DNA from 2 places in the Qipengyuania zhejiangensis genome. Region 2 is predicted to be linked to the other one. Evidence: predicted binding sites of a transcription regulator. Region 2 holds the regulator's gene; the other holds the start of a gene.
What was found. Region 2 encodes LexA, which represses DNA repair genes until DNA is damaged. Its sites were predicted from a motif close to GTTCCNCNCTTGTTCT; they were not measured.
Positions count from the first base shown of each region.

Region 1: VR863_RS00160 (S24 family peptidase) is a predicted target of LexA. The motif match lies at 7,185-7,200, and genes of this name have one in related genera.

Region 1 is NZ_JAYKGO010000001.1:35,115-45,983, reverse strand. Features, by position in the region: gene VR863_RS00185 (DEAD/DEAH box helicase) at 1-1,474, shown strand, start outside; gene VR863_RS00180 (DEAD/DEAH box helicase) at 1,471-3,438, shown strand; gene VR863_RS00175 (DNA cytosine methyltransferase) at 3,678-5,108, shown strand; gene VR863_RS00170 (MvaI/BcnI family restriction endonuclease) at 5,101-6,294, shown strand; gene VR863_RS00165 (hypothetical protein) at 6,281-6,961, shown strand; gene VR863_RS00160 (S24 family peptidase) at 7,269-7,904, shown strand; gene VR863_RS00155 (FRG domain-containing protein) at 7,901-9,298, opposite strand; gene VR863_RS00150 (hypothetical protein) at 9,511-10,056, shown strand; gene mobF (MobF family relaxase) at 10,083-10,869, opposite strand, start outside.
Region 2 is NZ_JAYKGO010000001.1:1,038,835-1,049,703, reverse strand. Features, by position in the region: gene VR863_RS05015 (peptidyl-prolyl cis-trans isomerase) at 1-921, shown strand, start outside; gene trpE (anthranilate synthase component I) at 929-2,428, shown strand; gene VR863_RS05005 (phosphodiester glycosidase family protein) at 2,425-3,264, shown strand; gene pip (prolyl aminopeptidase) at 3,261-4,223, shown strand; gene VR863_RS04995 (anthranilate synthase component II) at 4,283-4,897, shown strand; gene trpD (anthranilate phosphoribosyltransferase) at 4,894-5,886, shown strand; gene trpC (indole-3-glycerol phosphate synthase TrpC) at 5,883-6,668, shown strand; gene lexA (transcriptional repressor LexA) at 6,818-7,507, shown strand; gene VR863_RS04975 (ComEC/Rec2 family competence protein) at 7,540-9,735, opposite strand; gene gltX (glutamate--tRNA ligase) at 9,764-10,869, shown strand, end outside.

The DNA of each region.
Region 1 (10,869 bases), 1.0 Mb from region 2:
GTTCATCCAGGAAGAGCTCAGCGAACGCCTCGCAATTGCAGGCATTTTGCCGATGTTCGGCTTCCCGTCCCAAGTTCGAAGCCTCTTTGGATTCAAGAAGGACGCCCGCGCGGAGGACATGGTGATAAGTGACCGATCGCTTGACCACGCGGTATGGGCATTTTCTCCGGGCGCCGAAGTGCCGAGAGACAAGAGGATCCACACTGCATGTGGCTTCATGTACATGTACGAGAGCCGCGGAAAGGTCAGGGAAGACCCCAATCCGCTCGGAGATCCCATAGAATTCTCGAGATGCCGTGCTGAAGATTGCGAGGCGATCACCGCGGGTAAGCATTCGACATGCCCAGTTTGCGAGCAGCCAACGGAGGAGTTCTCCCTGTTCCAACCCAAGGGCTTCCGGGCATTCGGCCGAAAGGATTACGAGGGGACCCGCCAACGGGGCTCGTCCATAGCACCACCGGTCTTGGCGTTTCAGCCGGATTACGAGACGGGAATAGCTGTTGGTCCATTCAAACTCGCGCTTACGTCGGATCGACCCATTGCACTGGTGAATGACAACCAAGGGCGCCTTTTCGATTTCTACAAGCGGTTCAATACCGTCACGGTGCCAGAGCCCTCGCTTTACCGAGACGCGCCTCCACAAGGCGACCACGGAGACTTCGAAGGCTCTGGTGCAATCGGCGCAGTATTCAAGACGGACATCCTTTCGCTGGTCTTCGAAGGCCCCGAGGGGATAGGCGCCCACGGCATTCTCGACACCGGGACTGACGGCCAACCGGCCGCATTGCCAGCGCTCACGTCGTTTGGGGAATTCCTTCGTGTCGCGTCTGCAGTCCACCTCGATGTCGATTCCAGCGAATTCAGGGTAGGGACACAGAAGTTCCGCTCGTCGAAGTGCGTGACAAGCCAGGTATTCTTGGCAGACACGCTGGAAAACGGGGCTGGCTACGCCCGCCAGCTGTTCGATGATACGCGGCTGCAAAGGTTGCTGCGCGAACATTACGACAAGGTCTCGATTGACTGGCAGAATGCTGCCCATGCGGACTGCGATCGGTCATGTCCCGATTGCTTGCGGAATTACGGCAACCGGTTCATGCACGGGCATCTCGATTGGCGCCTGGCACTCGACATGGCCGAGCTATTCCTAGGCAAGGAATTGGATGTCGATCGATGGCTGAGTAAATCAGTCGATGTTGCCAGCCGGTTCAAGGAGCTTTGCTTACCGAACGGATTGGACGTCGTGGTTGCAAAATCGGCAAAGCTCACATCCGTGGTGCTACCGGGGAAATTGGGTATCATCATAGGTCACCCTCTTTGGCATCACCGGGACGGCTTGACACACGATTGGCAACAAGACGCAAAGCTGGCGATACGCGAGGAGTTCGGAGCAGGCACTAGTCCTCTCTTTGTCGATATTAGAGAACTTTCAGCTAATCCGCAGAAGTACGTGGTCGAGTTGGGCAACCAAGCGTGATTGAATTGATCGGACTCGAGGGCACCCGCGAGTATGCTGCTGCAAAGTCGCTCTACGATGCCTTCATCGCGCATTGGCCAGACCTGTTGGAGACGCCTAGTGAAGACGAGCACGTCAAGATTGCATCTGACGTGAAGATCGCCAATGCGAAGCGTACTGATATCGATGTCGTGGTCGCAGGTTTCTTCAAAAAAGGACGGACGATTTTTCCCAAGAAGGTCTTACGGGATAGCGAAGGAAAAAGACTCACCGGCAACCCGATTTCGGTCCAGAATGTCTTGTGCGCCGTCGAGGTCAAGGATCAGGGGCCGAGGGCAGTACGGATTGTCGGCGACAAGGTCGAAGTTCACTACAGTCGCGGATCTTCAAAAGGTTGGCACAACGCCACGGGACAAAACGTTGATCAGGCACATGTGATCAAAGACTACTTCGCTGACCTTGGCGCAAACACTTACGTTCACCGGTGCCTGATCATGCAAGGCCTCGACGAAATCGATGTCGACACCGCGGTTGCGGCCGGCTTCACGGCAACTGACTTCTTTACTGCCGTTTGCGCGGCTAGCCCCCCACGGGCTTGGAAAGGAAACTACTCGATATCATCCTGCCGCGCGGATGATGCGAAGATGATGCTGTCGGCCCGGATCTTCGAACAACTCGTTCCAAGCTCTCTGGATCGATTGCGGATGGATAGGCTTCTTCGGAAGGGGCCACGGGTAGATCAGATTGTTGCTAGTGCAGGAGAGAAGTTCACCAGCATCCGTGGGCATGGCGGGACGGGAAAAACTGTCACGTGCCTTCAAGCCGCATGGCGAGCCTACAAGGAAGACGCGGATCGGACCCTTGTCCTTACGTACAATCACGCCCTCGCAGCTGACATTCGGCGCCTCTTGGCTCTCATGGGAGTGCCTTCCGGAGAAGAAGGGGGGATCAAGGTCCAAACGACGATGTCATTTTTCTACAGCTGGCTATCTCAGCTGGGAGTTTCATCGCCGCACCAAGACGGATTCGAGGATTACAGGCACCTCTGTGCCGAAGCGCTCGAACTCATTGATGGGGGCGCACTTTCTCGAGACGACACGTCATCGATAAAGGCCCGAAATCCCGCGCAATTCGAGTTTGACCGGATAGTGGTCGACGAGGCACAGGATTCGCCCGCGGAGGAAGTCGCTCTCCTCAAGGCGCTCTATCCATTAGAGAACATCGTCATCTCCGACGGTCTGGACCAGCTAGTGCGGGGCGAGCGCGCTGATTGGCTTTCGGGCATACCCAAGGATCGACGATTGATACTGAATGTCATTCGCTGCCTTCGCATGAAGCGAAACCTGGCGGTCTTCGCTTCCGACTTGGCCGACAATATCGGCCTAAACCTCGACATCATTCCAAACGATCAGGCTGGCGGCGGCCGTGTAATCATCGTTCAAGGGCCTTGGTCGGCGCACCGGGATTTGCACGAGGAACTCTCCGAGCAGGCGCGGGAAGCAAAGAACGAACCAGTGGATTCGCTTTTTTGCGTGCCCAGCGATTCCGTGGTGACCGTTGGCGATGAGAGCCACGCCGACCTAGCCAAGGCGCTCGAAGAATGGGGCTTGGAGGTTTGGGACGGAACAGATGGCGACGAACGGCATGACTTCCCCAGGTCAACAAACCAGCACCGCGTAGTGAACTATCATTCGTGCAGGGGGCTTGAAGGCTGGAACGTGATCCTGGAACGGCTCGATGAGTTTTGGGCCGAAAAACGTGAGGAGAAGTTTCGCAAGGGCCCGTCGGCAAGCGAAGCTGACTCGATGATGTCGAATGAACAGCTGGCATCTCGCGAAGCATGGCGCTGGGTCTTTATTGCTTTGACAAGACCTATCGACACGCTCGTAATCACCTTGGATGATCTCTCAAGCCCTCTTGCGAAGGAGATCTTGAGCGTGGCCGATGCACTGGGGGATATCGTAGACAACCGAACCATGAACTAGGCGGAGTTCTGCAACACCATCGGCGTGTTCTTGACCTAGTCCATGCGAACCCAACCTCAAGACATCGCGAGTCTGGCGACTCCCGTAGAGTAATCGATTGAAGGCCTCCTACGCGCGCAGGGACGCCTCGGAGCCGAGTGAGTAGCACGAACCAAACATCGATTCTCGTTCAAAATGAAAAGTCGAAAACCGAGCGAAACACCTGGACCGCCGCCAGGCCCCGTGCTAGCAAACGCGGCATGACTCTCGACACCAAGACCCTCGACAAGGACGGGACGACCGCGGTCCCGCTGACTTCCGCCAAAGAGCCAACGGCGACTCGTTCGATCTATTCCGCGGTCGACTTGTTCGCCGGGTGCGGCGGGCTTGGCACCGGGCTCGAGAACGCCGGCTTCACGACGGTCTTCGTCAACGAGCTCGATAAGGACGCGATGGCAACCTACCTGCGCAACCGGGGACACGAGCTCGGCGGGATGCGCTTCTCTGACAATGCCGAGCTTCGCTGCCACGACGCGCACGAGCTCAAGGGCAAGCGGCTCGAGAAGCTGGTCAGTGATCTCGGATCGATAAGCGAGGTCGACTTGCGCTTCGAGCAAGCCAGCCTTGGCAAGCTCAGCAACCTTGACCTCGTTGCCGGCGGCCCTCCTTGCCAAGGGTACTCGGGCATCGGGATCAGGCGTTCTTACGCGGTCGACAAGGAAGCCCTGCCTTCCAACCGGCTTTACGCGAGGATGACCAAGATCATTGACCGGCTTCGTCCACGCATGTTCCTGTTCGAGAACGTGCGCGGACTCTTGACTTCCCGCTGGACGCGCGAGGGATCGCGGAAGATCTTCCCGGACGTCTTGGAAGAATTTCGCAAGATTCCGGGCTACGAGGTCCGGTGGTCGCTGGTATACGCCAAGGATTACGGCGTGCCGCAGAACCGACCGCGCGTGCTGCTCGTCGGGATACGCAAGGACGTTCTCGAGTCCTGTAGCTTCCTCGACAAGGACGCCGACGCGGAAGACGCTGTCGGATGCGGGTTCTTGCCGCCGCCGAACACGGGAGCGTTTCCCGATCTCGTAGACCTGCTTGGCGACCTCATCGATCCCAAGATCGAGAAGATCCTACGAAGCGGCGACTTCCCATCCGGCTCGTTCCAAACCACTGCCTACCCGCGCAAGCCGATGAACGGGTTGCAGGAGGGTTTTCGCACCCCGCCGGCCTGGGCCGCCTCCCGGGCAGGCAAGCTGACGGAGCAGGAGTACAGCAAGCACAAGCGCGAGATCGTCGAGAAGTTCGACTACATGCTGGCGAATGGCGGCGAGATTCCCGCCCACGCGCAAACCAAGAAGTTTTCGCAGCGCGTCTTGAAGCCGCGTTGGGGCAATGCCGAACCGAACATGACCGCGACCTCGCTTCCTGACGACTACGTCCATTTCAGCCAGCCGCGCATCCTCACCGTGAGGGAATGGGCAAGGCTCCAAATGTTCCCCGATTGGTACGAGTTCTCGGGCAAGCGGACGACGGGTGGCATCCGGCGGGCCGGTAACCCGCTCGAGGGCAACTTCGACCGCGAGGTTCCCAAGTACACGCAGATCGGCAATGCCGTTCCCGTCGGCCTCGCCGAGGCCGTCGGCAAGCATTTCCGCAAGGTTCTGGACGAGGCCGTGGGAACCCGTGCTTGAGAAGAGTGACACGGACGTCGGCGATGTCCTCGCCGCGTTCACGCGCCAAGAGATCGACGTAGCACTCTTGGTCCCCACCGAAACGGGGTTGAAGAAGTCGATCATGGACGCGACCGCCAACGTGCGGGATTACCTCCTGTCGACCGGCATCCACGATTTCGACGACCAGGCGCAAGGCCCGGAGAACAAGGTGGTCCGTAGGGCCTACTTCGTCGAGCCCGATCGCCTCGTGGAATCGACGGTGTCCCTGTATCGTCCCCAGACGAAGTCCGGTGACCCACGTATCTGGTTTGCCCTGCTCGGGCGCTATGCCGATCCCTACAACTTGCTTGCCGTCTTCGAGCACGAAGGCGACCTCTACGTGGTCAACGCGAGCCGGCCCGAGGTCTTGGCCTCGCTCGACAATGCTGCCAGCCCCCTCGGGCATATCGCGGCAAAGTACCGGCGAGGCGAGGACCCTGTCGTCGGCGAATTGCTCGATGCGCTGAGGGAGATTGCCGCGCAAGGGTTTGTTCGCACGCTGCGTCCGGGTGACACCGGCGTCGGCATGACGCTGGAGACCTTGCTCGGCATCGCGGCCAATGCCGAGAAGACGCCTGACTTCAAGGGGATCGAGCTCAAGGCGAAGCGGATCAAGCGGGCTCCCACCAGGTCCACGCTATTCTCGCAGTCGCCCGATTGGACGGTCAGCCCCGTCGGCTCGGCGTGGAACCTGCTCAGCACCTTCGGGTACCATCGCAATGGCAAGCTTCGCTTGAATTGCGAGATCAACGCGAAAGCTCCAAACTCCCTCGGGTTCATGCTGAGCGTCGACACGGAAAAGGACTGGCTGAAGCAGGATCACGTCCGAGCCGAGGAAGAACGGCGCGCGCATGTAGTCACTTGGCCCCTCGAGGTCTTGAGAGGCAGGCTTCGCGAGAAGCATCCCCAGACATTCTGGGTCGGTGCGCGCTGCCGCGGCAAAGGCGCAGACGAGCATTTCCATTACATGCAGGTCGAACACACGCGCGCACCGAGCGTGCGTAATTTCCAAGCGCTCTTGGAAAGCGGTGTGATTTCCGTCGATTACCTCATGAGCCAGAGGGGCGAGAAGCAACTGGTCAGGGACCACGGCTACCTCTTCAAGATCAAGCAAAAGGACTTCCCGGCACTCTTCCCGCCATCCAATGTCCATGTCCTCGCCTGACACGGTCCTGGGGACGGGCGAAAAGCGCAAGCTGACGCTCCTCGCGGCCGATCTCGCGGACTGGTACCGGCAGGGTGGCGGCCGGTCCTTCCCATGGCGCGAGCCGGGTACGCCGCTCTACCAGCTCGTTTGCGTGGAAGTCTTGCTCCAGCGGACCCGGGCCGAGACGGTCGCAAGCTTTTACGACCGGTTCTTCACCCGATTCCCGGGTTGGCACGCGCTCGCGGACGCACCGGCCGTAGAGCTCGAGGAGTTCCTCAAGCCGCTCGGCCTATGGAAACGCAGGGCCGCGTCTTTGCGTGCACTCGCGGCGTATGCTTCCGAACATGACGGCATGTTTCCTTCCCGGTACCAGGAGCTCCTGCAGGTACCAGCCGTTGGCCAGTACGTTGCCCACGCGATCTTGATGTTCCAGCATGGAGAGAGGTTTCCGCTCATCGACGTGAACATGGCACGCGTGGTCGAGCGGTTCGTGCGTCCGCGCAAACTTGCCGACATCCGGCACGATCCTTGGCTTCAGCAAGCTTGCAAGTGGCTAGTGAGGCGAGGCGATCCAAAAACGGTCAATTGGTCGGTGCTCGACCATGCCGCGTTGACCTGTCGCGCGCGGAACCCCTACTGCAAGTCGTGTTTCATTTCCAGCAGGTGCGCGTTCAAGGCTGTCTAGGATCTTCGCGAGGCACGGTCGGCTTCGCATATGACGCCAAGTAGGTTTCAACCTTCTCGATCGTGCGGCGCCGCGGTCGCCTTCCGAGCCGAAGGTCAAGAACGAACCGGGGGTCGCCAACTGCCCGCCTGCCGAAGCGCGTCGCGGACATCCGCGATTCCCGCAGGTGGCACTCGATCCTATCCAGCAGTTTCATGTAGTCCTCGACTCGCTTTGCCCTTGTGTTCTTGGTTTGTTCTTAGTAGGAAGACTCCATTGAGTCTAGGAAATTTCCTTCACCCCGGCATTGACCGGAAGGATGCAAGCGATGGAACAAGTACGGGAAGAACTCGACAGGCTGATCCAGCAAAGGCGGCTCGGTTACTCCTCGATTTCCCGCCTGATCGGGCGCAACTCGTCGTATATCCAGCAGTTCATCAAGCGCGGGTCGCCGCGTCGGCTCGACGATAACGACCGGCGAACGCTGGCGAGCTTCTTCGGTGTCGACGAGCAGGTCCTGGGTGGCCCACCGTTGCCGGTTCGCGACGGCTTGGTCGAGATCCCGGTACTCGATGTCGATGCATCGGCCGGTTTCGGGGCGATTGCCGAGAGCGAAACGGCACATACCCGGTTCGGCTTCGACGAGCGGTGGCTCAAGCGACTTACCCCGGCCAAGAGCCCCAGCCTCTCGATCATCCACGTCTTGGGCGATTCCATGGAGCCCACGCTCAGCGACGGCGACGAGGTCATGGTCGATGCGTCCGACCACGGTTCCCGCCTGCGTGATGGGATCTACGTCCTGCGGGCCGACGATGCCCTCGTTGTAAAGCGTGTCACCCTCAAGCCCGGTGGACGCAAGATCACGATCAGCAGCGACAACCCGGCCTACCCGAGCTGGGATGACGTCGACCGGTCGGGTATCCAGGTGGTCGGCCGCGTCATTTGGTTCGGCCGTGCGATCTAGCTGTCTGGCAGGCTGTAGCGTGCCTTCACGTGCTGCGCGGTCTCCTGGATGCTGGGATAGACCGTCGTGGCGTTGATGTTGAGGGCGTCGAGTTGACCGAGGATCCGCTGCTTGTCCTTGACGGTAATGCGCGAAACCTCGAGCCCGTCCTGACCAGATTCGGGCAAGATCGCCTCGTGGCCAAACAGCAAGAATGCGCCTGATTGCGACTTGATGCGGGTGTTCGTTTGCTTTGCCTTCACGCAGACGATCGAGCCAAGGTCGTCGGGCACGATCCGAGCTTCGAAGAAGCCTTTTTCCGACTTGATGTGATGCAGGAGCTTGCCCGTGACAGGCTCGTCGTTGAACTCTTCAAGTTCCAACGAGAGATCGATATCGCTCTTCTGCTCGTAGCTCAGCTTGGATAGGTTGGAGATGCAACTAACCGTATCGGAATCGTAGTATTTCACCTGCTCTTCCGGCACGCGGAAGATGATGACCTCACCGTCCTCGTCCATCAGTTCGGGCTTGCAATAACAGGCGAAAAACAGCGCCACCAACGGGTTGCCCGAGATGTCGAGAAGCCGCGTCGGTAACCCGTAGTGCTGCATCCTGACCAGCTGGTCGAAGCAGTACTGGTCGCCCTCGAACTCGTCGTAGTGGGCGATGAGCAGTTCCTTGCAGAGGCGATCCTCGTTCGGCATGAACTTCCAACTGCCATTCGGCCACTTTCGAAGCAGCGAAGGCGTTAGTTCGAACGTGACATCCTCGTGGCCCCTGTAGAACGTCTGTTCTCCGTCCTTCGGCGGATGCGCCTGCAACACGGCAAGAAACGCTTCGACGCTGTCGACCTCATCTATGATGTTCTTGTGCCTCTCGGGAGGCTCTGCACCGGGAGCATCGGCCACTCCACCGAGCAATTCCGCGACCGCATCGGCAAATGCAGGCTTTCTTTGGGCGAGAGCTTCGAGAATTGCACCGGATGCGCCTTCCCGCACCGCCCAGTGCGTGCGGTAAAGCTGGAACCCGTCGGCACCGAAAATCTCTGTTGCCTGGTCAACGCTCTCGAACGCGACCTCGCCGAAATCTATGATCGGATCGAAATCGGCCGTAACTTCCCTCTTGCCGGCCTCGAGGTTCGAAACGCGCCCGTAGCGGACAATCATCGTGGGATTGTCGGTCGACCGGTCAATCTCGCTACAGAGGAAGGTCGGCAGCTTGCCGAGGAATTCGAGGGAAGGCTGCCCGAGGTCCTCCAAACCCTTGGCCAGATCGGTAGGAGTATACTCGAACATGCGGCCACGGCTCATGCCGATCTCGTCAACACCTACGACGTAATCGGGGTTACCGAATGAAATGTAGTTGAAGTTGTCTGCCATAGAGCTACGCGCAAAACCTCGCTTGAGACGGTCCAAAATAGACGCCTCTCACGGGTATGCGTTTCACCAAAAGATTCCAACGCCCAATCAGCCAGCAGCTCCACGGGAGACCATTTCTCGACTCCCGGGATACGTATCGATAGACAGCAGAACCTTGAGAACACGAAGCTTTAAGCCGTTTCAGTGTATGTGAGCGCCCTTTTTGACCACTTCTTGAAGGTATCATCATGGCTGTAGGCTATCGGCGCATGAAGCTCACCGTTGAGCTGATCGATGAGGCCATGGAGCGTGCCGACAGCCTCCCCATCTTCGAGAATTCGCATAGGCAAGAACAGGCAAACCTCGTCGGCTGCATCGGCGAGGTCGTCTTCGAGAGATACCTCGCTCACCACCAGGTCACCTTCAAGAACGACACGATTTCTACCCGCCGTGATTACGTTATCGGGAATTCGCTCGCGCTGGACGTGAAGACGAAAGATCGGACGGTTCGTCCGCAACGCCACTTCGACAACTCGGTCCCGCTGTACAACCATCCACACCAGCGCCCCGACTATTATTACTTCATTTCGTTGCTCCGCGAAAAGTCTCTCGGCGCGACAGATCCTAGGCGCTTCAAAGAGGCATACTTGATGGGCGGGATCTCGCTACAAGACCTCGACCGTGTGGCGAAACGTTGGGACGCCGGGCAGACCGATCCTTCGAATGGTACGACGTTTTGGACGGCCTGCCTCAATGTCCAGATGGATCAATTGACACCGAACGACCAGCTCCTCGAGACCTTCCGGAACGCGTAGAAGCGGCCGGCTTCTATCCAATCCCCCTAGATCCCGATCTCGAAGGGCTTTACGCGTTCCTTCACGAGTTCGGGTTTCTCCTTTTCCGAAGGTACAACCTCCTTCCCGTTGTCCTTCGCAAGGCCCTTGGCAGCCGCCGCCTTGAGCCGCTGCGTAACTTCGAGGGCCGATGTCTTCTCGCCGCTGTTTGACTTGATGGCCCGGCCGAGTTTCTCGGCATTGTCTGCGACAAGCGTCAGGCCATCGCGAAGCCGGGTGACCGTGACAAGAAATGTCTGCCGGTTCGAGAGGTTGCGTTCGCGGCTGTCCATCACGGCAATCCCGCGATCTGACGTCAGTCCCTGTGCCATGTGCGCGTTCAGCGCGTAGGCCAAGTCTAGGCGTTTCAGCATCGGGTCACTTCGCGACAAGCGCAGTTCCTTTCCCGACGTGGTCTCCACCGTGACGCCTTTCGGATCGATCGCGACGATCCTCGCCTGGTCGGCGTTGAAGAGCGCGCGCTTGTGGTCGTTGTCGGTCCAACGGATCTTGTCACCCTCGAAAGCGACCAGCGACTTTCGCTCGAAAAGCGACAGCCGGTCATTCCCTGCACCAGGGCGAAGCCGAGACGGGCTGAAGTTGCGGGCACGTCCCTTCTTGTCTTCAAGCACCAGTCGCTTTCGCGCGTGGTCGATCGATTTGACCGTGTAGTCTCCCGCCGCCAGTCCCTGCGCGCGGTCAAAGGATCGGAAGTTGAGGATCATGCCAGACTGGTATGCTCCGAGGTGTCGCAGTTCCTCGCGCGTGGCGTTAATCCGTACATGGACGCTCAAC
Region 2 (10,869 bases):
CAAGGCAGCGTGACGACGCCGGCCCGCAGCCCGCTTGGTTGGCACGTGGCCCGTATCGATTCGGTGAATTCTGTTCCCGGGCGCAGCCTGGCCCAGGCCAACGGCGAAATTGCCAATGCCCTCCGCGAAGAGAAGCGAGCCAACGGCCTGGCCGAACTGGCGATCGAGATCGAAGATCAGATCGGTCAGGGCGCGACCCTGGCCGAAGTGACCGAGGAACTGGGGCTCGAGCTTTCGACCACCCGCCCGGCAACTGCGGACGGCCAGATCTACGAAGCGGCAAACCAGACGCTACCGGCGGTTCTGGCCCCCGCCCTGTCGACTGCGTTCCAGATGGACGAAGAGGAGCCGGAAATCGCGCCGCTCCAGTCGGGCGAAACCTACCTTGTCTACGAAGTGGCGGACATCACGCCTTCGGCCACCGCCCCCTTCGCCGAAATCAAGGGCCAGGTTGAAGCGCGCTGGCGCCAGTCCGAAGGGCTCAAGCGTGCGCAGGCTGCCGCGGATCGTGTGCTCAAGAGCGTGCGCGGTGGTGCCACACTGGCCACAGCGCTTGCCGCCGAGAAGGCACAGCTTCCCGCGCCCGAACGGGTCGACCTGACCCGCGAGCAGTTGGCTGCCCAGCGCGAACAACGCATTCCGCCCCCGCTTGCGCTGCTTTTCAGCATGGCGGAAGGCACCACCAAAAAGCTTGAAGCCCCTCGGATGGCGGGCTTCTACGTGGTCGACCTCGAAAACATCGCCATGGACGATCTGGATGCCAACGATCCGCTTATTATCCAGGCTCTCACGCAACTCGGCCCGCTCATGGGCGACGAATATGGCGATCAGCTTCGCGTAGCCATGCGCGAGGAACTGGGTGTCGAGCGTAACTCCGATGCCGTCGCTTCGGTGCGCAAGCAGCTCCTTGGCGAGAACTGAGGCCAGCTTGACAACCCAGCTTGAAGGAACCGACCAGGCCCTTGCGGAAATCGCAGCCGGGCGTCCGGCGTTGGTGTGGCGCAAAGTCGTGTCGGACACCGAAACGCCGGTTGGCGCGGCGCTGAAACTGTTCGTCGAAGGGCGCGGCGATTTCCTTCTGGAATCGGTCGAGGGCGGAGAAGTGCGCGGGCGATACAGCCTGATCGGCATCGATCCCGATCTGGTCTTTCGCGCAACCGGCAACGACGCGGAGATAAACCCGAACTGGCGTGAAGATCGCGGCGCCTTTGTGGCGTTTGGAACAGGCTCGATGGAAGCGCTGCGCGAACTGGCAGATGCCTGCAGATGCGCCGTGCCCGAAGAATTGCCGCCGGCGCTTGCCTGCCTGGTCGGCTATTTCGGTTACGAGACGATCGGACTGGTCGAAAAATTGCCGCGCGCGCCGCAGGGCGAGTTGGACTTGCCCGACATGCTGTTTGTCCGCCCAACGGTCATCCTCGTGTTCGACCGATTGTCCGACGCCCTGTTCTGCATTGCGCCGGTCTGGGCGAACGGCTCGATAGAAACCGCGCAGGAGCGCATCGACGAAGCGCTTCGCACGCTTGCCAAGCCCGCCTCTGCTCCGCCGCCGCAATCGGTCGATCATATCGAACCAGCCCTGACCCCGACGATGGCGGCTTCCGATTATGAGGCGATGGTGCTGCGCGCCAAGGATTACATCGCGGCGGGCGACGTCTTCCAGGTCGTGCTTTCCCAACGCTTCACTTCCCCCTTCGCGCTGCCACCGATGACGCTTTATCGCGCTCTACGCCGCGTAAACCCTTCGCCGTTTCTCTATTTCCTCGACCTTCCCGGCTTCGGCGTGGTCGGATCGAGCCCTGAAATTCTGGTGCGTGTTCGCGATGGAGAGGTAACGATCCGCCCCATCGCCGGCACACGGCCACGCGGCGCCACCCAAGCCGAGGATCGGCTGGCCGAACAATCGCTTCTGTCCGACCCGAAAGAGCGCGCCGAACACTTGATGCTTCTCGATCTTGGCCGCAACGACGTGGGCCGCGTCGCCGAATCGGGAAGCGTGGTCGTCACCGAAAGCTATACCGTCGAGCGTTACAGCCACGTCATGCACATAGTCAGCAACGTCGTCGGGAAACTGGCCACCGGCAAGGACGCCATCGATGCGCTTTTCGCCGGTTTTCCTGCCGGGACCGTCAGCGGCGCGCCCAAGGTGCGCGCATGCCAGATCATCGCCGAACTGGAACCCGCCACCCGCGGGCCTTACGCTGGCGGCGTCGGGTATTTTGCACCCGATGGTTCGGTCGACAGCTGTATCGTCTTGCGCACCGCAGTGGTCAAAGACGGCACCATGCATGTGCAGGCCGGCGCCGGGATCGTTGCAGACAGCGAACCTGCCTATGAACAACGCGAATGCGAAGCCAAGGCGGGCGCCCTGCTCGCGGCGGCCAAAGAGGCGGTTCGCCTCGCCCAGGAACCCGGTTTCGGACAATGAAAATATACTTCGCCACACTTGCCCTGCTTTCGCTGGCCGCTTGCGAAGCGCAGCCGGAGGGTGAACCTGTCGTCCGCACCCGGATCGACGGCAAGGAAGGGCCTGCCTCCGCGGCCCCGCCGACGGACCCGTCCGCCACGGTCGCTAGTTCGGTCGAGAGCGCATGCCGTTCGATCATATTTGAAAATACGCCGCTGACTCATTGCCTCGCCATCCCTTCGCGGCACACCATTTCGATGGATTTGGCACCGGACGGTCAGCCGCCCTACCGCAGCCTTTCTTCCTTCGCGAAATCACGCGACCCCGAAACGATCGCCTTTGCGATGAACGCGGGAATGTTTGACGAGGAAGGCAATCCGGTCGGATATTTCGTCGAGGATTCAGAGCGGTTGAAGGCACTCAACACGGCCGAAGGCGAAGGCAACTTTCACATGAACCCCAACGGGGTGTTCTACGGCACGGGCGGCGAATGGCATGTTCGCACAACCGCCGATTTCCTCGCCAATGTGAGCGAGCGTCCCGAATTCGGAACCCAGTCCGGCCCGATGCTGGTGATCGATGGCAAGCTGCACCCCGAGATTACCCGCGACGGCCCTTCCCGCCTCACGCGGAATGCGGTCGGCGTCGATGAGCAGGGTCGTGCCCACTTCGTCATTTCGAACGCACCCGTTTCCTTTGGCAAGATCGCCCGGTTCTATCGCGACGAGCTGTCCGTGAAGAACGCGCTGTTTCTTGACGGGAATGTCTCGCAGCTTTGGAATCCGGCGACCGAAAGGCTGGATCAGGGCGCGCCCATCGGACCGATCGTGGTGGTGAAAAGGAAGGCCTCCCAATGACGCAAGATCGCCGCACCCTTTACCCGGAAATCGAACCCTACGAGACCGGAATGCTCGAGGTTGGCGACGGTCATTCGATCTACTGGGAAAAGGTCGGCACACCCGGCGCAAAGCCAGCGGTCTTTCTTCATGGTGGCCCCGGTGCCGGATGCAGCCCGGGCCAGCGCCGCCAGTTCGACCCGGAACTGTATGATGTCCTGCTGTTCGACCAGCGTGGTTGCGGGCGTTCGACCCCGTTTGCCAGTCTGGCGGACAACACGACGTGGCACATCGTGCGCGACATGGAAAAGCTTCGCGAGATGTGCGGCCATGATCGATGGCTGGTCTTTGGCGGGAGCTGGGGATCGACCCTGTCGCTTTCCTATGCCCAGACGCATCCGGAACGGGTGAGCGAGATGGTCTTGCGCGGTATCTTCCTTGGCCGCCAGATCGAACTGGACTGGTTGTGCACCTACGGCGCCAGCGAACTCTACCCCGAAGAATGGGACGCGTTCGTCGGTCATGTGGACGAGGACCGGCAGGACGACCTACTCGAAGCCTATCGCGACCTGCTGGACGATGCCGATCCCGAGGTCCGCAAGGCCGCAGCGGCCGCATGGAACCGCTGGGAAGGCGTCACGGTAACGCTTCTCCCCGAAGAGGATACGATTTCGCACATGGCCGATGGCGAGAACGCCGTGGCCACCGCGCGGATCGAAAACCATTACTTCCGCAACGGTTGCTTTCTGGAAGAAGGTCAGCTGCTCGACGACGCTCACAAGCTCGCGGGCATCCCCGGCGTGATCGTCCAGGGCCGCCATGATTGTTGCACCCCGCCCCGCTCCGCCTGGGATCTCAAGCAGGTCTGGCCGCAGGTCGACCTCCAGATCGTGCCGGACGGAGGGCATCTGTACACCGAACCCGGTATCACCGATGGGCTGGTGCGCGCATCGGATCGCTTCGCGGGCAAGCAGGCGTGACGTCACGGCGAGCTTTACTTGCTTGAAAGCACGGGCTCGTCCCGCCATTGACGCCTCGAATGACCCAGCAACCGCCCATCCTCGTCGTCGACAATTACGACAGCTTCACTTTCAACCTGGTCCATTACCTTATGGAACTGGGTGCCGGAGTGGAGGTCGTCCGCAATGACGCCATTTCGGCGAGCGAAGCGATTGCCACCGGGGCGGCCGGTTTCCTGATATCCCCCGGCCCATGTACGCCCAACGAAGCGGGCGTCAGTCTCGATCTCGTGGCGGCCTGTGCTGATGCCGCCAAGCCTCTGCTCGGCGTGTGTCTTGGGCACCAGTCCATCGGACAGCATTTTGGCGGGAAGGTCGTGCGGGGCGGATTGATGCATGGCAAGACGTCACCCGTGACGCATGACGCTAGCGGCGTGTTTGCCGGATTGCCGTCTCCGTTCGTGGCCACGCGGTACCACTCGCTCGTGGTGGAAAGCATCCCCGATTGCCTTGAAGTCAACGCCACAAGCGAAACGCCCGGCCTCGATGGAAGCAGCGTCATGGGGTTCCGCCATCGTGAACTGCCGATCCACGGTGTTCAGTTTCATCCGGAAAGCATTGCGACCGAACATGGCCACGCCTTGTTGGCCAATTTCCTGACCTTGTGCGGGATCGACGCGAAAGTCCCTGCATGAAAACTCTGCCTGATTCACGATCGCATTTGAGCGAGGACGAAGCCGAGGAAGTATTCGGCTGGATCCTCGACGGAGAAACGAGTGACGAGGAAATCGCTCGCTACCTCGTGGAAATGTCGACGCGAAGCGAAACGGCGGACGAAATTGCCGGTGCCGCGCGGGCGCTTCGCGCAAGATTGATCCCGCTCGATGCACCAGAAGGCACGGTCGATTGCTGCGGCACGGGCGGCGATGGACACCATACCCTCAACGTTTCGACGGCTGTAAGCCTGGTTGTGGCAGCCTGCGGGGTGCCCGTGGCCAAGCATGGCAATCGCGCGGCGAGCAGCAAGGCGGGCGCTGCCGACACGCTCGAAGCGCTCGGGCTGGATATGGAAGCGGCGGGAAGAACTGCCGAAAAGTCCTTGTCCGAGCTGGGAATTTGTTTCCTTTTCGCCAAGAATCACCACCCGGCGATGGGCCGCATCCACCCAATTCGCCAGCGCTTGGGTGTGCGCACGATATTCAACCTGATGGGGCCGCTTTCCAATCCCGCGGATGTCAGGCGGCAATTGATCGGCATCGCACGGCCGGCCTATGTTCCGATTTATGCAGCAGCGAAGGCGAAGCTGGGCACGGATCGCACGTTCATCGCTTCGGGAGACGAAGGGCTGGACGAATTGAGCCTGGCCGGCGGCAACGAACTCGCCGATGTGGTCGACCACGATTTTGCGATGCGTCGGGTGGACGCGAGCCAGGCTTCGCTTTCCCACACGCCCGTTGACGCGATCAGGGGCGGTGATCCCGCGCACAACGCTCGGGCGCTCCAGGCGCTCTTGTCTGGTGCGCCCGGCGCCTATCGCGATGCCGTCCTGTTCAACGCCGCCGCCACGTTGATCGTCGCAGGCAAGACCGACGATTGGGCGCAGGGCGCCCTGATCGCAGCCGAGGCCCTCGATTCCGGCAAGTCGAAAGCACTTCTCGAAAACTGGATTGCGCTGGCACGATGAACAAGCTGATCGAAATCTGCGCAACCAAGCGGGAAGAGGTTGCCGCTCGGAAGGCTCAACGCAGCCTGACCACGCTCGACAGTCTTGCGCGCGAACAGTCGCCCACACGCGGCTTCGCAACCGCTCTTGCCGCAGCGCAGGAAAAGGGATTCGGCCTGATTGCAGAGATCAAGAAGGCGTCGCCGTCCAAGGGCCTGATCCGGCCCGATTTCCGCCCCCCCGACCACGCCAGAGCCTACACCGCCGGAGGTGCCGCATGCCTCTCGGTCCTGACCGATGCCCCGTATTTCCAGGGGCACGAAGACTTTCTGGTGGAAGCTCGCGCGGCCTGCCCGATCCCCGTCCTGCGCAAGGATTTCATGGTCGACCCCTGGCAAGTGGCCGAAGCCCGCGCCATCGGGGCCGACGCCATCCTGATCATCGTCGCGGCCCTCGATGACGGCGCGATGCATGAAATCGAGGAAGCGGCGATCGAACGCGGCATGGACGTGCTCGTTGAAGTGCACGACGAAGGCGAAATGGAGCGGGCATCGCGGCTCTCCTCACGTTTGATCGGCGTGAACAATCGCGATCTTCGCACCTTCGCGACCGACCTTGCAACGACCGAACGCCTCGCTGCGCTCGCTCCGAAAGACGCGCTGCTGGTGGGCGAAAGCGGCATTTCCAGTCACGCCGACTGCCTCCGCCTGGAACGCGCAGGTGTGCGCAGCTTCCTGGTTGGCGAAAGCCTCATGAGGCATGGCGATGTCGAAGCGGCGACGCACAAACTTCTGAACGGCTGAACGAACGCGCACGGGACAATAGGCGAACACCTGTTCTCCCGGCGATTGGTCGGAAATGGCGCAATTGCTTGACTTAGCGAATCACGTTGCTTACTTGTTCCGCATTCGTTCACAGGGTTGTGAACAGGCGACACGGGAGTATCGCGAACATGCTGACCGCCAAACAGCACGAATTGATCCGCTTCATCCAGCAGCGTCTGGAAGACACCGGAATTTCACCGAGCTTCGAAGAAATGAAGGAAGCTCTCGACCTCAAGAGCAAGTCGGGGGTTCATCGGTTGATCTCGGCCCTCGAGGAACGCGGCTTCATCCGTCGTTTGCCCAACCGGGCGCGCGCGCTCGAAGTGGTCAAGCTTCCCGAAGATGCCGTGACCGGCGCTGCAAAACCGCGCGCGGTCAACGATACCGTGACGGCGGTTGTCCCGCCGAGGACCGCTGCCCCGCAACCGGCAAACGACATTATCGACGTTCCGCTCCACGGACGGATTGCGGCAGGCGCGCCGATCGAGGCTATCGAGGGCCAGTCGAGCATGCCGGTTCCTGCCGCCCTCCTCGGCCCCGGCGAACATTACGCTCTGGAAGTGTCTGGAGATTCGATGATCGAAGCCGGGATTTTCGACGGTGATTTCGCATTGGTGAAGCGCACCGACACGGCCCGTGACGGTGAAATCGTTGTCGCTCTGGTCGACAATGAAGAAGCCACGCTCAAATATCTCCACCGCGAAGCCGGACGGGTACGGCTCGATCCGGCGAACGGATCCTACGAACCGCAGGTTTACGACACGCACCGGGTCCAGGTGCAGGGCAAACTGGCAGGATTGCTTCGCCGCTATCACTGATGCGGCGTGATGGTGCGCGCCGGTCGGGGCAATCAATCCTCGACCGGCCGCCACCACCCGTGCCTGCCCTCGCCCTGCGCCACCGTTTCGACACGGCCGCTATGCAAATATAGGGCCGTTCCGCCTTCCCGTTGAAGGAAACGACGATCGGCTTTGAGCCAAATTGGCCGACAGGAATACGGCAGATATCGGTCAGCAATCACTATGTCGGCCTGTTCGCAAGCGGCAGCGAGCGCGCGCTCCTCGATCAGATTACGGCTCCGGGCGACAAGGATACGCCAGGGTTTTTGCCCGCGATCCAGGACAATGGAACAGAAATCCGGGCTGCATCGTGCGCCTTGCCATTCGGCAAGAGGTATCGGCGGTGTCTGGATGGCGGACATTTCCCGCAGATTGTCCTGCGCATAGCTACCGGCGCTGTCCCGCAATACCAGCAACCGGCCGTCCCCTGCCCGTATCCCGACATCCCGCCCGTCTCTTGTGATCAGCATGTCGGCGGGGGGCGCGCTCCACATCATCAGCGCACCCAACGCAGCGATGCCCAGGCCCCACAACCTGGTCGGCCCTCTCCATAACGCGAGCCAAAGTCCCCCACCGACGAAAACCAACACCGCGGCAAGCGAAATGCGCGGGGCCAGTTTCACCGCGCCCGGCTGATCCGACACGGTGTGCGCAATTCCAAGCAGCAGATCGAGCGATTTGCCCACCAGCCACCAGGCCGGCGATCCAGCCCCGATCAGATCGAGCAGAAGCGCAATCGCCACAAGAGGCATCGAGACGAACGTGACCAGCGGAATAGCCAGCAGATTGGCAAGCGAACCGTAAATGCCCGCTCTGTGAAAGTGGAAAAGCACGATGGGCATCAGCGCAATCTCGATCACCAGGCCGGTCAGGAACAGGATGACCACCCGGCGCCCTGCCTTGCGCCACCAGCCTTCCTCACGTGGTGCGAGATATTCGCGAATGGGTTCGGCGTTATGCAGCGCGACGATCGCCAGCACGGCAGCAAAGCTCATCTGGAAGCTCGGCCCGACCAGCGCCTCGGGCCACAGGCACAGAACGATCATCGCGGCGACGGCCACCATCCGCATAGATAACGGCTCACGCCCCATGGCAAGCGCACCGAGCACCAGCAACGCGCCGATGCAACTGCGCACCGTGGGCACTTCGGCACCCGTCAGCAGGGTATAGGCAACCCCCACCAGCGCCGCGGCCCCCGCGGCAGCCAAAGGCAGTCGGACCCGCAAGGCAAGCCACGGCCAAAGCGACAAAACCCTCATCACAACCAGAAAGGCAGCGGCAATGATTGCGCTCACGTGGAGCCCGCTTATCGACAGCAGATGGGTCAGACCAGCATCGCGCATTGCCACTTCGTCGGCAGCGGGGATCGATCCGCGGTCACCGCTCGCAAGGGTTGCCGCAATCGCCCCCGAAGACCCATCGAGATTGCGCCGGACATGGCCAGACAGGGCCCGCCTTACCCCTGCAATCCGCCCCGCTTCCCCGGTGGCCTCTTCCACGATCTCGATCGGCCCCACCACCGACCCCGTCGCCGCCAATCCGTCGAACCAGGCTCGACGGGCGAAATTGTACGCTCCCGGAACTACCGGCGGTGATGGGGGCATGAGCCGCGCCGCCAACCGCACCCGGGCCCCTTCCCGCAACGCGCTGGTGTCCTCGTCCAGATCGACATTGACCCGATAGGCCACGGCACGGCCCCGGCTTGCGTCCCGCGCTGCCAGCACAAGCCGGATGAGGTTTTCCGATGGCTGCTCTTCGCGTGAGAGAATGCGGGCGTCGATGCGTTCGAAGCGCGGGGCATCGATGGGCTGCGCTCCGACCAGTTCCGATCTGGTCCATACCAGCGCGATGCCGGCCGCGATGGTGAGGGCCAGCACGACGACGGAAATCAACAGATACGCCCGATCTTCGCGCCCGCGCCACACGGTCGCCGCCCCGAGCGCAGTAAGAATGAGACCAACAATGGCGCCAGCCCATTGCCACGGGTTGTCGAGCGCGAACCACAGCCCGATGCCGCTCGCAAACCCCACCGTCACCCACGGGCCACGATCGAAGCCTGAAGCGCCCAGAAAACCGTCGATCCGGTCGCCCGGAACCCCTGCAAAACTGGACAAGCGCCCGCGCATGCGCCAAGGGCGCCGCAATGTGTCGAGGGTGGGATCGTCCACCTCGTCGAACGGAACTGAAGGCGTCCCTTGCGTCGCCATGTAAGTATTTGAAAGGAAGCGAGAGAAAATGGCAAGCGATAGTGTGGACGCCGCCGGCAAGACCCCGGGAACGGTCGTCACCCGCTTTGCCCCCTCGCCCACCGGTTACCTTCACATCGGCGGTGCCCGGACCGCGCTGTTCAACTGGCTGTTTGCCCGGCACCACGGCGGACGCACGCTGTTGCGGATCGAGGATACCGACCGCAAGCGCAGCACGCAGGACGCGATCGACAAGATCATCGACGGACTCGATTGGCTTGGCCTCGATTACGATGCGCCGCCCCTGTTCCAGTCCGACCGCGCGGAACGCCATGCGGAGGTCGCCCACAAACTGCTCGACGCCGGGCATGCCTACAAATGCTTCGCAACCACCGAAGAACTGGAAGAAATGCGCGCTCAGCAGCGTGCCAACAAGCAGCCGCTGCGTTACGACCGGCGCTGGCGCGACCGCGATCCTGCCGAGGCACCGGAAGGCGCGCCCTTCGTAATCCGCCTCAAGGTTCCGACCGAAGGCGCAACCACCATTCAGGACGAGGTGCAGGGAAGCGTTACCGTCCAGAACGCCGAGATCGACGATTACGTCCTGCTGCGCGCAGATGGCACGCCGACCTATATGCTGGCCGTGGTGGTCGACGATCACGACATGGGTGTCACCCACATCATCCGCGGCGATGACCACCTGAACAACGCTTTTCGCCAACTGCCGATTATCCGCGCGATGGACGTGATCGAAGGCGGTTGGCCCGACCCCATCTACGCCCATGTGCCACTGATCCACGGCCCGGATGGCGCTAAGATGTCCAAGCGTCACGGCGCTGTGGGTGTGGAGGCCTATCGCGACGAGGAAGGCATCCTTCCCGAGGCGCTGTTCAACTACCTGCTCCGGCTCGGTTGGGGCCATGGCGACCGCGAAGAAATCAGCCGCGAGGAAGCGATCGAACTGTTCGACCTCAGCGGCGTGGGCAAGGGCCCCGCACGTTTCGATGTGAAGAAGTTGCAACACCTCAACGGTCATTACATCCGTGAGGCGGACGACCGGCGCCTGGCTGGCATCGTTGGCGAACAACTGGGCGACAGTGCCGATCTTGAGCTTCTCACAAAGGCAATGCCGGTTCTCAAGGTGCGCGCCAAGTC